DNA from 4 places in the Paenarthrobacter sp. TE4293 genome. Region 2 is predicted to be linked to each of the others. Evidence: predicted binding sites of a transcription regulator. Region 2 holds the regulator's gene; each other region holds the start of a gene.
The links. The regulator HrcA, encoded in region 2, represses chaperone genes, less so after heat shock. The targets are predictions, from matches to a motif close to TTNGCACTCGNNNNNNNCGAGTGCNAA.

Region 1: a site for HrcA is predicted at 1,432-1,458, ahead of groL (chaperonin GroEL). Genes of this name have one in related genera too.
Region 3: a site for HrcA is predicted at 2,328-2,354, ahead of groES (co-chaperone GroES). Genes of this name have one in related genera too.
Region 4: a site for HrcA is predicted at 1,992-2,018, ahead of QF015_RS04805 (Hsp20/alpha crystallin family protein). Genes of this name have one in related genera too.

The regions. Positions count from the first base shown of each region.
Region 1 is NZ_JBNJRY010000002.1:513,227-516,326, forward strand. It holds gene groL (chaperonin GroEL) at 1-1,247, opposite strand, end outside; gene QF015_RS05725 (cold-shock protein) at 1,573-1,776, opposite strand; gene QF015_RS05730 (LytR C-terminal domain-containing protein) at 1,949-2,557, opposite strand; gene QF015_RS05735 (DUF3263 domain-containing protein) at 2,607-2,942, opposite strand; gene QF015_RS05740 (uracil-DNA glycosylase) at 3,049-3,100, shown strand, end outside.
Region 2 is NZ_JBNJRY010000001.1:191,183-194,282, forward strand. It holds gene QF015_RS00930 (DUF3097 domain-containing protein) at 1-439, opposite strand, end outside; gene hrcA (heat-inducible transcriptional repressor HrcA) at 671-1,678, shown strand; gene dnaJ (molecular chaperone DnaJ) at 1,729-2,856, shown strand; gene QF015_RS00945 (16S rRNA (uracil(1498)-N(3))-methyltransferase) at 2,859-3,100, shown strand, end outside.
Region 3 is NZ_JBNJRY010000003.1:30,714-33,813, forward strand. It holds gene QF015_RS06435 (LuxR C-terminal-related transcriptional regulator) at 1-14, opposite strand, end outside; gene groL (chaperonin GroEL) at 192-1,805, opposite strand; gene groES (co-chaperone GroES) at 1,890-2,186, opposite strand; gene QF015_RS06450 (hypothetical protein) at 2,379-2,741, opposite strand; gene QF015_RS06455 (THUMP-like domain-containing protein) at 2,809-3,100, shown strand, end outside.
Region 4 is NZ_JBNJRY010000002.1:308,587-311,686, forward strand. It holds gene QF015_RS04790 (cell division protein PerM) at 1-94, opposite strand, end outside; gene QF015_RS04795 (hypothetical protein) at 483-860, opposite strand; gene QF015_RS04800 (J domain-containing protein) at 857-1,270, opposite strand; gene QF015_RS04805 (Hsp20/alpha crystallin family protein) at 1,486-1,908, opposite strand; gene QF015_RS04810 (MerR family transcriptional regulator) at 2,051-2,506, shown strand; gene QF015_RS04815 (hypothetical protein) at 2,699-3,100, shown strand, end outside.

The DNA.
Region 1 (3,100 bases), on a different contig from region 2:
GCAACGCCACCACCGGCAACGATGCCTTCTTCAACGGCAGCCTTTGCGTTGCGGACTGCGTCCTCAATGCGGTGCTTGCGTTCCTTGAGCTCAACTTCGGTTGCGGCACCGGCCTTGATGACTGCAACGCCGCCGGCCAGCTTGGCCAGGCGTTCCTGCAGCTTCTCGCGGTCGTAGTCGGAGTCGGAGTTCTCGATCTCGGCGCGGATCTGGGCCACACGGCCTGCGATCTGCTCGGCGTCGCCGGCTCCTTCAACGATGGTGGTCTCGTCCTTGGTGACAACGACCTTGCGGGCGGTGCCAAGGAGTTCCAGGCCAGCGTTTTCGAGCTTGAGGCCAACTTCTTCGGAGATGACCTGGCCACCGGTGAGGATGGCGATGTCGGCAAGCTGTGCCTTGCGGCGGTCACCGAAGCCCGGAGCCTTGACGGCAACGGACTTGAAGGTGCCACGGATCTTGTTGACGATCAGGGTGGCCAGGGCCTCGCCCTCGATGTCTTCAGCGATGATCAGCAGCGGCTTGTTGGACTGCATGACCTTCTCCAGAACCGTGACGAGTTCCTTCACGTTGGAGATCTTGGAGTTGACGATCAGGATGTACGGGTCTTCGAGAACCGTTTCCTGGCGCTCTGCGTCGGTGACGAAGTAAGCGGAGATGTAGCCCTTGTCGAAGCGCATGCCCTCGGTGAGCTCAAGCTCCAGGCCGAAGGTGTTGGATTCCTCGACAGTGATGACGCCTTCCTTGCCCACCTTGTCCAGGGCTTCGGCGATGAGGCTGCCGATTTCCGGGTCACCGGCGGAGATGGAAGCCGTGGCTGCGATCTCTTCCTTGGTTTCGATTTCCTTGGCGGAGGCCAGCAGTTCGCTGATGACTGCCTCGACAGCCTTCTCGATGCCGCGCTTGAGGGACAGCGGGTCGGCGCCGGCAGCAACGTTGCGGAGGCCTTCCTTCACCAGTGCCTGGGCGAGGACGGTTGCAGTGGTAGTACCGTCGCCAGCGACGTCGTCCGTCTTCTTGGCAACTTCCTTGACCAGTTCTGCACCGATCTTCTCGTAGGGATCGTCCAGTTCGATCTCCTTGGCGATGGAAACACCATCGTTGGTGATCGTGGGGGCGCCCCACTTCTTTTCGAGGACGACGTTGCGTCCACGCGGGCCGAGGGTGACCTTGACGGCGTCTGCGAGGATGTTCAGGCCCCGCTCGAGGCCGCGGCGTGCCTCTTCATCAAATGCAATGATCTTGGCCATAACGGCGGTAGTCCTTTCGGGACAGTCGTTAAGAAGGTACCTGTCAGATGGGGTGCCCGCGACGGACGGTCCTTCACCCGCGGCCTCTGTATGCCCCGCGCTCCGGACCTCACCCCAACCAAGGTGTTTCTTGATCCTCCGCTGGTTCGGACACCGTCCACCGCCGGGGTCAACCGGCCTGGACTTAGCAGTCGAACCATAAGAGTGCTAAATCAATAATTAGCACTCGACCGGGGAGAGTGCAAGCAGAGATGACACTTTGCTCTCCAGTAAAAGGGGGTTTCAGCCGAGGGCTGACGAGTCTGGGTCCCAGTCAGTTGACAGGCTAGGCGACGCGGACGCCTTCGGCCTGCGGACCCTTCTGCCCCTCGCCCAGTTCAAACTCCACCCGCTGGCCTTCTTCCAGGGCGCGGAAGCCATCCATTTGGATGGCGGACCAGTGCACAAAGACGTCGTCACCGGAATCATCCACAGTGATGAATCCGTAGCCTTTTTCGGCGTTGAACCATTTGACGGTTCCCAATGCCATGATGCCCACACTTTCGCAGTAGCCAAGACCGGTTGCCGGGATCTCCGTACCGGAATTAATCCACTGTAACCACAGTCACTATCCCGGCGCTCCCATGGAGGGCAGGGGGATGACTTTTGTTATTGAGGCTTAACCGAGTTGGGGCATGTGGACCCGCTGGGAGGTACCCGGACTACTGGTAGCCAGGTCCTGCAACAACTACCAGGGGCTGTTGGACCTCGGGGGATTCAACGATCGACTGGATCCCCAGCAGGGTTCCCAAAGCCTCTGCGTTGGCCTTCTGCCCGGGAGCGTTGTAGAAGATCACTGAGGTCTGCTGCGGCAGCCCACCCCAGTTGCCCACGGTGCTCAGGGTCCAGCCGTCGGCTTCCACCAAACCGGCCACCCGGCCGGCCAGGCCAGCAGTGCCGGCGCCGTTGTAGACCGCTACCGGCGTGGTCTTGTCCACCGGGGCTGCGGAGGACGTCGCAGACGGGCTCTCGGAGGGGGTCGGCTCACTGGATGCTGACGGAGCACTGCTGGATTCGCTGGGTGCCGCCGAGGGTGACGAGTCAGTCTGCTGGGGTGCCGGCGTCGAGACGCTGGGCGCAGCACCGGGCGCCACTACGCCGAGGTTGGGAAGGACCAGGAAGGCCACCAATCCGAGGACCAAGGCCACAACCCCAACCGTCAGGACCGGCCACAGGGTGGGGCGGGCGGTCTCCTGCGCGTCGCGATGGACCCCCTGCCGGGAGGTGTTCTGCGGAACCTGGTCGAATTCGTCCTTGGCATATTTGGTCATGGTGAAGCGTTGTCCTTGCTGGTTGCTGCTGACAGATCAGCCTGGCGATTTACGCGTCGGACCCCAAACGACGTGCCGTCCGCGCGCGCTGGCGGGACGTACGTAGTCTACGCAATCTCTTGACGAGCATGGGATCGTGGGCCAACGCGTCTTCAGTATCGATCAACGCGTTCAGGATCTGGTAATAATGTGTGGCCGAGAGATCGAAGAGCTCACGGATGGCTTGCTCTTTGGCTCCTGCGTACTTCCACCACTGCCGTTCCAAGGCAAGCATCTGCTGATCCCGCTCGCTGAGCGGAGAGTCACTGCGTGTCCCGGCCGCGAGGTCTTCGAGCGCAAAACCTGTTGCCTGCGGCGCCATCGGTTCCGGTGCTGGTTCTGCCACGGCACACTCCTTCGACGCTTGTTGGGGGAAAATGTCCTACCCCCATGTTACGGGCGAATAACAACGCTGTCATTCGCCCGGCCGGTACGGCGCGGGAGACAATGGCATGGTGAATGGCGAGGATGCACTTTTTGATCTTGAACCAACGGAGTTGGACG
Region 2 (3,100 bases):
GCAAGGGCTCCACGACAATACCTTCGACGCGGAGATCGTCGCCCCAGACCTTCTCGACGAGTTCGGCGTCGTGCTTTCCTTCCACCCAGATCCGGCTGGCCTTGGCCACTTGGGCGCGTTGCCCTTGGACCTTCACCGATCCAGATGCTGTTCGCCTCGGCTGAACGGCCGACGTTGACTGCCGCGGCGCCGGAGGCATCAAGCGGATGGGCTGCCCCTCAAGCAGGAAGCCGAAGCCGAGCTGGAACGACTTCGTTTTTCCCCGCCTGTCTTCCAAGGACACGATGTGCATGCCGCCGGTTTTTTCAACCCGGGTAACTTCGCCCACCCAGCCCGATTGGACGTCCTCGAGCACCATGCCGCGCTGGACGGCGACCTCGGGCAGTTGCCGTTTGGCAGGAGCTGACAGATCCTGCGGACCCCACTGATCGAAAGCCAAGGAATTCCTATCTTTTGGTGCTGGGTTTGGGCCGTGAACGAAGTGCGTGGCTTGACAGGTGGCCGCATCCCGCGCCTGATGTTCGCTGCGGGCTGTTTCAATGCTAGCAACGGGGTGGCTCATACTAGACTGGTTAGCACTTGGGCATGTTGAGTGCTAAGTGCGGTGATCCGGAGGGATCCCGCGGTGACCCGGTCGCAGTGACCATGGCAGTCGTCAGGAGGTGGAGCAATGAGTGAGCCACGCAAGCTGGAAGTGCTGCGTGCCATCGTTGAAGACTACGTGCATTCACGGGAGCCCGTTGGATCGAAGGCCCTTGTTGAGCGGCACCACCTTGGTGTTTCGAGTGCCACCATCCGTAACGACATGGCTGTGCTGGAAGAAGAAGGCCTCATCGCCGCGCCCCACACCAGTGCCGGCCGTATTCCGACGGACAAGGGCTACCGCCTGTTCGTGGACCGCATCTCCCAGGTCAAGCCGCTCTCAGCTGCCGAGCGCAGGGCCATCCACTCGCTGCTTGAAGGCCCTGACGACGTCGATGACATCCTCGAGCGCACCGTACGGCTCCTGTCGCAGCTGACCAACCAGGTCGCCGTCGTGCAGTATCCGCACTCGAATCGCGCCCTGGTACGCCACGTGGAGTTCGTCCAGTTGGCCCCCAAGCAGGTTTTGGTGGTGCTGATTGCCGACACCGGCAGCGTCGGCCAGAAAGTCATCGAAACCGGCTCGGACGTCGGCAACGAGGCCCTGATGCTGTTGAGGTCCCGGTTCCTGGGCAGCATCGCAGGGACGCAACTGGCCCTGTTGCCTCAAGTGCTTCCCTCGGTGGTTGCCCTGTGCCCGCCGGAGCTGCGCAACGTGGCCCAAACCTTGGCCAATGGGCTCCAGGCCCTGAGTGATACCAGCCGTGAAGAGCGCATCCTGATGGCCGGCACGGCCAATCTCGCCAGGTCCAACGTGGACTTCCCCTTGAGCATTGGCCCGGTGCTGGAAGCCCTCGAGGAACAAGTTGTCATGCTCCGGTTGTTGTCCGACATGGGGGACGACCCCCGCGGTGTCACCGTAAGTATTGGCCGCGAGAATCCCTACGACGGTTTGGCCGAAGCTTCGGTGGTGGCCACCGGTTACGGCTCAGGCGCCAAGGTGGGGATCCTCGGACCAACCCGCATGGACTATCCCACCACCATGGCCGCAGTCCGGGCCGTGGCCCGTTACCTTTCACGCATTCTCGGCGGCTGAACGCCGGCCCGAGGAAACATCCGCAGTACAACAAGGAAGAGATACCGACTTTGAGCAGCCACTATGACGTTTTGGGAGTCTCGCCGGAAGCCACCGGGGAAGAGATCAAAAAGGCGTACCGCAAGTTGGCGCGGAAACTCCACCCGGACGTAAACCCGGGTGAGGATGTCGCGGAGCAGTTCAAGGCCGTGACCCATGCTTATGAGGTCCTGTCCGACCCCCAGAAGCGCCGCGTCTACGACGCCACCGGCAACGAAAACGGAACCGACAACGGCTACGGCGGCGGATATTCCGGCCAGGGATTTGCCTTCCAGGACATCTTTGACACGTTCTTTGGTGGTGGGGGCGGCCACGGCGGTCCCGCGTCCCGCGTTCGTCGTGGACAGGATGCCCTCATCAGCGTCCGCATAGACCTTAAGGACGCTGTTTTCGGTGTCAACAAAAAGCTGGAAGTTGATACGGCAGTCACGTGCCCCACCTGTGACGGCAGTTGCTGCCGCCCGGGCACGCAGCCGGAGCGTTGCGATATTTGTGGTGGCAGCGGCCAGGTCCAGCGGGCTGTTCGATCCATCCTGGGCCAGGTCATGACCACCGCTCCTTGCGGTTCCTGTGAGGGTTTCGGCACCGTTATCAAGGACCCCTGCAACGAGTGCAATGGACAGGGCCGCATCCGCAGCCGCCGTTCCCTCACCATCAAGGTTCCTGCCGGCGTCGCCACCGGTACACGTATCCAGTTGTCCGGCCAAGGTGAAGCAGGACCCGCTGGTGGCCCCTCCGGTGATCTCTACGTGGAGATCCGGGTCAACAATGATTCCATGTTCATGCGCGAAGGTGACGACCTCCACGCGACCCTCAGCGTGCCCATGACGGCCGCGGCGTTGGGCACGGAGCTGCAGTTGGAAACCTTCGACGGCGCCCAGGACATTGATGTAAAAGCCGGTACCCAGTCCGGCGAAGTCATCACCCTCCGCGGCTTGGGTGTCACCCACCTCCGTGGCTACGGTCGTGGCGACCTCAAGGTGCACCTGCACGTTGAAACGCCGACCAAGCTGGACCCCGCCCAGGAAGAGTTGCTGCAACAGCTCGCCAAACTACGCGGGGAGCAGTTCACCGAGGGCAAGCTCGTGGCCAGTGGTGGCATGTTCGCCAAGCTGCGGGACAAGCTCGGTAACCTGTAGCGGTGAGCAACCCCGTATTCTTCACACCGGCCGGCAGCCTTAATCAGATCAGTCCAGGCGGTACCTTTGTGCTGGAGGGGCCCGAGGCCCGGCATGCCGTTACCGTCAAGCGCATTGCGGTAGGAGAGTCAGTTGATATCGCTGATGGCTCCGGCGCGCGGCTGACGGGCACGGTCGCCGAGGCCGGGCCTGGCACGCTGACGGTGACGGCATCCAACGTGGTGTTCGAGGACCAACCCGACGT
Region 3 (3,100 bases), on a different contig from region 2:
TCCGGAGCTGTCATGGCTGACCCTGCGGGTGGTAGCGGCCCGGTTGATGCCCGAAGCCGCAGCGTTTAGCGTCAGGTTACCGCCGCCGTCGAACGCCCACAATAGCTCCGCCGGGCTTGCCTTCACGGTGCCCGGGGACGCACGAAGCCCCGGCCACGCGAACGTGACCGGGGCTTCGATGAAACAGGCTGCTAGTGGCTGTGGCCTGCGTGTGCGTCTTCTTCTTCAGCCGGCTTTTCAGCAACCAGGGTCTCGGTGGTGAGAACCAGGGCAGCAATGGAAGCGGCATTGCGGAGAGCCGAACGGGTGACCTTGACGGGGTCGATCACGCCAGCGGCGATCAGGTCCTCGTACTCGCCGGTCTTGGCATTGAAGCCGTGGTTGGCTTCCAGCTCAGAAACCTTTGCAACGACGACGAAGCCGTCGAAGCCGGCGTTCTGGGCGATCCAGCGCAAGGGCTGGATCAGGGCGCGGCGGACGATGCCGACAGCAGCAGCTGCGTCACCCTCCAGCGCCTTGACGGCCGGGGACTCATCCAGTGCCTTCAGCGCGTGGATGAGGGCTGAACCGCCACCGGAAACGATGCCTTCTTCAAGGGCTGCACGCGTGGAGGAAACAGCGTCCTCGATGCGGTGCTTCTTTTCCTTCAGCTCAACCTCGGTGGCTGCGCCGACCTTGATGACACCGATGCCGCCGGCCAGCTTGGCCAGGCGTTCCTGCAGCTTTTCCTTGTCCCAGTCGGAGTCCGTCCGGGTCAGTTCAGCACGAAGCTGTGCAACGCGGTCCGAAACGTCCTGGGCCGAGCCGGCACCGTCGACGATGGTGGTGTTGTCCTTGGTGACCGTGATGCGGCGCGCGGTACCGAGTACCTCGAGGCCAACGGTGTCCAGGGTCAGGCCGAGGTCCGGGGAAACAACCTGGGCGCCCGTGAGCGTGGCGATGTCCTGGAGCATGGCCTTGCGACGGTCACCGAAGCCCGGAGCCTTCACGGCTACGACGTTGAGCGTCCCGCGGATGCGGTTGACGATCAGCGTGGAGAGGGCTTCGCCTTCGATGTCTTCGGCAATGATGAAGAGCGGCTTGTTGGCCTGCAGCGCCTTCTCCAGAAGCGGCAGGAAGTCCTGCAGCGAGGAGATCTTGCCCTGGTTGATCAGGATGAGGGCGTCTTCGAGGACTGCTTCCTGGCGTTCTGCGTCGGTGACGAAGTACGGGGACAGGTAGCCCTTATCGAACTGCATGCCTTCAGTGAGGACCAGCTCGGTCTGCGTGGTGGAGGACTCTTCAATGGTGATGACACCGTCCTTGCCAACCTTGCCGAACGCTTCGGCGAGGAGCTCGCCGACTTCGTCGCTCTGCGCGGAGATGGCTGCGACGCTGGCAACCTGGGTGCCTTCGACTTCGCGGGCGTTCTCCAGCAGGCGGGCTGCGATGGCTTCAACGGAAACCTCGATGCCGCGCTTGATCTCGCCCGGAGCTGCGCCTGCAGCGACGTTGCGGAGGCCTTCCTTGACCAAAGCCTGTGCAAGCACTGTGGCTGTGGTGGTGCCGTCGCCGGCGACGTCGTTGGTCTTGGTGGCTACTTCCTTGGCCAGCTGGGCGCCAAGGTTCTCGTAGGGGTCGTCAAGCTCAACTTCACGGGCGATGGTGACGCCATCGTTGGTGATCGTGGGAGCGCCCCACTTCTTGTCCAGCACGACGTTGCGGCCGCGCGGGCCAAGCGTCACCTTGACAGTGTTGGCGAGCTTGTCGATACCGGCCTCAAGAGACCGGCGGGCAGCATCGTTAAAAGCAAGCTGCTTTGCCATGGTTGTGTCCTTTCAAGACAGAAAACCCGCACCGCTGACGGCTGGAATGATTCCAACGCGACGGCGGTGCGGGGCTCCGGGAAGTTACTTTACGACGATCGCAAGGACGTCGCGGGCGGACAGAACGAGGTACTCGTTGCCGCCGGTCTTGACTTCGGTTCCACCGTACTTGGAGTAGATGACGACGTCGCCAACAGCTACGTCAACCGGGACGCGGTTGCCGTTGTCATCGAAGCGGCCGGGGCCGATTGCAACAACTTCGCCTTCCTGCGGCTTCTCCTGTGCGGAGTCCGGAATGACCAGGCCGGAAGCCGTGGTCTGCTCTGCTTCGAGCGGGCGAACAACAATACGATCCTCAAGAGGCTTAATCGAGACCGACACTCGGACTCTCCTTTTCATGAGCTGATTCATGGACTAAGAACTAGGGTGCCGGAGCGTACAACCGTCGTCGCGGTGCCGGAAGACGCTTGGCGTGATTAGCACCCTCCGGGGGAGAGTGCTAACTAGACTCTATGTAAGGCGTTAGCACTCGGTCAAGGTGAGTGCCAGCATTTCGTCATCGGTGAACGCCCGTCAGCGGCCCGTGAGGTCATCCAGATCGTAGTCCTGGCCGTCGTCGTCCTCGTCAAGCGGGGCGTTGCCGCGGTTCAGGTAGAGGAGGACAGCGGCCGCAACAGCAACGACGCCGGAGATCACCAAGGTGATAATCCCGCCGGTGCGGGCCCCGGCATAGAGCTCGCGGATGTCCCGTGCTTCGTCGGTGGCATCGTTGACGCTCTTGCCGGCGACGGAATAGGTGGCTGCATTGAAGGAATCCAGCGCGAAGATGATGATCAGCAAGCCGATGCAGACCACGGCGATCACGGCTCCCGCTATGAGGGCGGGTCTCGCAAGCTTAATCATGGTGGAGGGTTGCGGGGCTGCGTTGTCTTCCATGAAAACAACCCTATCCGGCTGATTCGCCAGTCACGGTGTCAAGTGCCGCGCCGTTAGGCTTGATCCCATGCCTCATGCACCTCAGGAACAGATCGCACCCTTGCTGACCACTGAAGGATGGGAGCTTCTTGCTTCCTTGGGGCCCTATCGGGAGGCCGACTCGTTCTCCGTCAACGCTGAGCTCCGGAAAGCCGGCCACTCCCCGGAGCTCGTGGCCGCGGTCCTGACCCAATCCAGGCTTCGGACCCGCGCCGAGGCGAAATTCGGAGAGTTTGCCCGGCAGATGCTGTTCACCCAGGCCGGCTTGGAACAAGCCACGCGACTGAATGTCGCAGCCCGCCATGCCGAGCGTTTCGCCA
Region 4 (3,100 bases), on a different contig from region 2:
AAATGAACGCTGCTTGCGCCGCTTCCAAACCACCCTGCAGCCAAAGGGGCATCGGGAGGCCACGGTTTCCGGTCTGATCAGCGCGCAGTTTCATCGTGATCTATCGTGCCATGGCAGGCCGCTCCCACCCCGCAGGCACCCCTGAAATACAGCGATTTCCAGCGCTTTTTCCGTGCAGCCGCCGTAAGATGGGAGGTGTTCTCCCGGGGCAGGAGCCCTCAACAACGACCTCGACTCCGCCCCCACCTGCACAGACTTTGCACAGACTTTGAAAGGCCCGGAAACAATCGAAGCCGGGAACTAGGAGCGGCCAATGAATAGGTGTCACAACTCATAGCAGAAAGTCGTACTAGCAGCTGGTGCAGCCGCCTTGGGATTCTTTCCTTAGGCTGCACCAGCCTTCTTTTTGTCTGCCACCTTCCGCCGAGCGGCGACCGTCTCGGCACGCTTACTGCCGAGAGCCAACCCCTCGGGTGAGCCCACTAAAGCTGCGGCCCGTAGATGAATTCCTTGGCGTGGTTGACGGCTTTCTTGAACGCGTCGTTCCGGAGTGTCACCTGCTCTCGACTCGCTCCCCCGCTGGGTTCCAGGAACGTGGTGGGTCCAGGCCGCAGCATCCAAATATCGCCGGCTGGAGGAAGGTAGAAGACGCCGAAGGATCTGTGCTCGGGGTCGTCGGTCCAGATAGGAACGACCGCCACGGCAGCGCCCGTATCAGGGTTGATCCACTGGGCACGGGGCATGGGCTGCTCATGGACCTCGGGATCGAGGAACGGTGCGGTCCCCCTCCCCCAGCGTTTCTCGAAGCGTTCGTAGAACGCCGGGATGATGTGGCCGTCGTAGGGACGCCAAGCACTCATGAATGGCTCCTTGGTATTTTGTGAATGGGGGACAAAGGTTCCCATCTGGTTGGACCGAAGGACAACGGCGGCTGCTCTCGATCGTGCGCCCCTGGCCCCTCCGACTGGTGCCGATGAACTCGCACTTTGACCGGCGTTCCCGAGGCCCGGGCAGGCAGACCAGAGCGCGCACGATCGTAGGCCGCCCGCTTGCTTGGGTCCGACAAAACGACGTACGCCTGCATGATGGCGTGTAGTTCCTGAAGGTCGCCCGCTGAGGTAGTGTCGCCGTCGTCGACTTTTTGCCGCGTGTCCGGGTGATGCGCCCGAAGCAGCGCACGGTAGGCGCGGGCGATTTCACGGGCCGTCGCTTGCGGCGACACGTTCAGGATGGCGTAGTAGTCAGGTTTGGTGTTCACTGCCGTTTCCATCTTTGCCACTGATTGGGGATGGCCCCCGGCGCGAGCCGAGGGCCATCCGATCGGGAGACGACGTCAGGGGTCGCTTTTTCCTCTGCGCGACAAGCGCTGTGGCGTGGCGCGAAGCCTGCGCCCACTATTCCGATGCTGCGACCGATCGGAGGCTCCCGGTCCGGCGCTCCGCTGATGGGCCACCCCCGGGCGAACCCTCCAGCGGAGCGGACGGTTTATGCGTTGATTTCCTGCCTTTGCTCATTGGACGTGATCTCGATGCGCCGTGGCTTTGCCTTCTCGGCGACGGGGATGCGGAGTGTCAGCACACCAGCGTCGTAGCTGGCCTTGATGCCATCAGTGTCCAAAGTGTCGCCCAGGATCAGTTGCCGGCTGAAGACCCCTTGGGGCCGTTCGGCAGCGATCATCTCCGTGTTCTCGCCGGCGGGCGACTTCCGTTCTGCCTTCACTGTGAGGACATTGCGCTCCACGTCGAGGTCAACGGTCTCCGGATCCACCCCTGGCAAATCGAAGGCAACAACGAATTGTCCGTCCTCCTGCCATGCATCCATCGGCATTCCGGCCGGGCGTGCTGTTGTGCCAAAAACCTGTTGGGCGAGCCTGTCGAATTCGCGGAACGGGTCAGTGCGCATCAGCATTTGGTTCTCACTCCTTAGATTTTGATGCTGACTCTGTTGTGGTCCCAGCCTTCCAGATCTGCGGTGGCTGGTATAGATTTTTTATAGCACCGGTGAGAGAGTAGTGCAAGTAGGTTTTCGGAAGATTTTGGAGAGGTTTCGGATGGCTGATTCGAACAGTTCCGTTGAGGAGCACGACGGCGGACTGGTCGCCGCCTCAGCCGACGGCGGGTCGGGTTCTGCGGACGAAGGCGGGTCCGCGTCTGCCGGCGACCGGGACGCGCTGGGCGTCTACGCGATCTCCGTTGCAGCTGAGCTCGTAGGTACAGGCCAGCAGAACCTTCGGCTGTACGAACGCAAAGGTCTCCTCACCCCCGAAAGGACCGACGGCGGCACCCGCCGTTACAGCGAACGGAACCTGGCGACGCTGCGCCGGATCGGGGTGTTGCTGGATGAGGGATTGAACCTGGCCGGCGTGAAGCTGGTGCTGGAGCTGGAGGCCGAGAACCGAGGGTTGACGGAGGACAACCGAGGGTTGGCCGAAGACAACGAAGGGTTGCGGGAAGACAACCGGGGGCTGCGGAAGGATTTGAAAAGGGCGCGGGGTGATGCAGGCTGACTTCAAGACGGTGAGTCCCGCTCAATTTGCCGGCAGTCGGGTTTTGGAAGGTGAGAACAACTCCGCTTCTTGAATAAACGAAAGTAAGGCATCACATAAAAGACTTGGCTCTGATGGGCCACGTTATGAAAAGCAGTTTATTGCCTCGTGTCTTTTATGGAGAGATTCTTCCAGCTCTGCAATAGTGATGCCATGACAACTCCAGAGCTTCCGGGGGCGGGCTCACAGCAGCCTTCGCCCCATCCCCAGCATCCTCAATTCGCACAAGGGCAACCTCAATATCCACAGGGCCCAGGTGTACCGCTGTACTCTGACCAGGTTCCGCCGCCTAATACGAAGAAACAGCTCAACATAGTCGGTCTGATTGCACTCATAACAGCCGTACTGGGATTCATTTTCGCGTGCGTTCCAGGCGCTCTGATCGTTGGCTGGGTCTTGCTGCCTATCGCATTCATCCTGGCCATCGTCTCCCTTTTCTTGAAAGACAAAGCCAAGTGGATGGGAGTCACTGCACTTATCACGTCAGTCGTTGGCACGATTGTTGGAGTTGTTGTCTTTACCGCTGTTGTAGCGACCTCTTTTGACAACGCATTC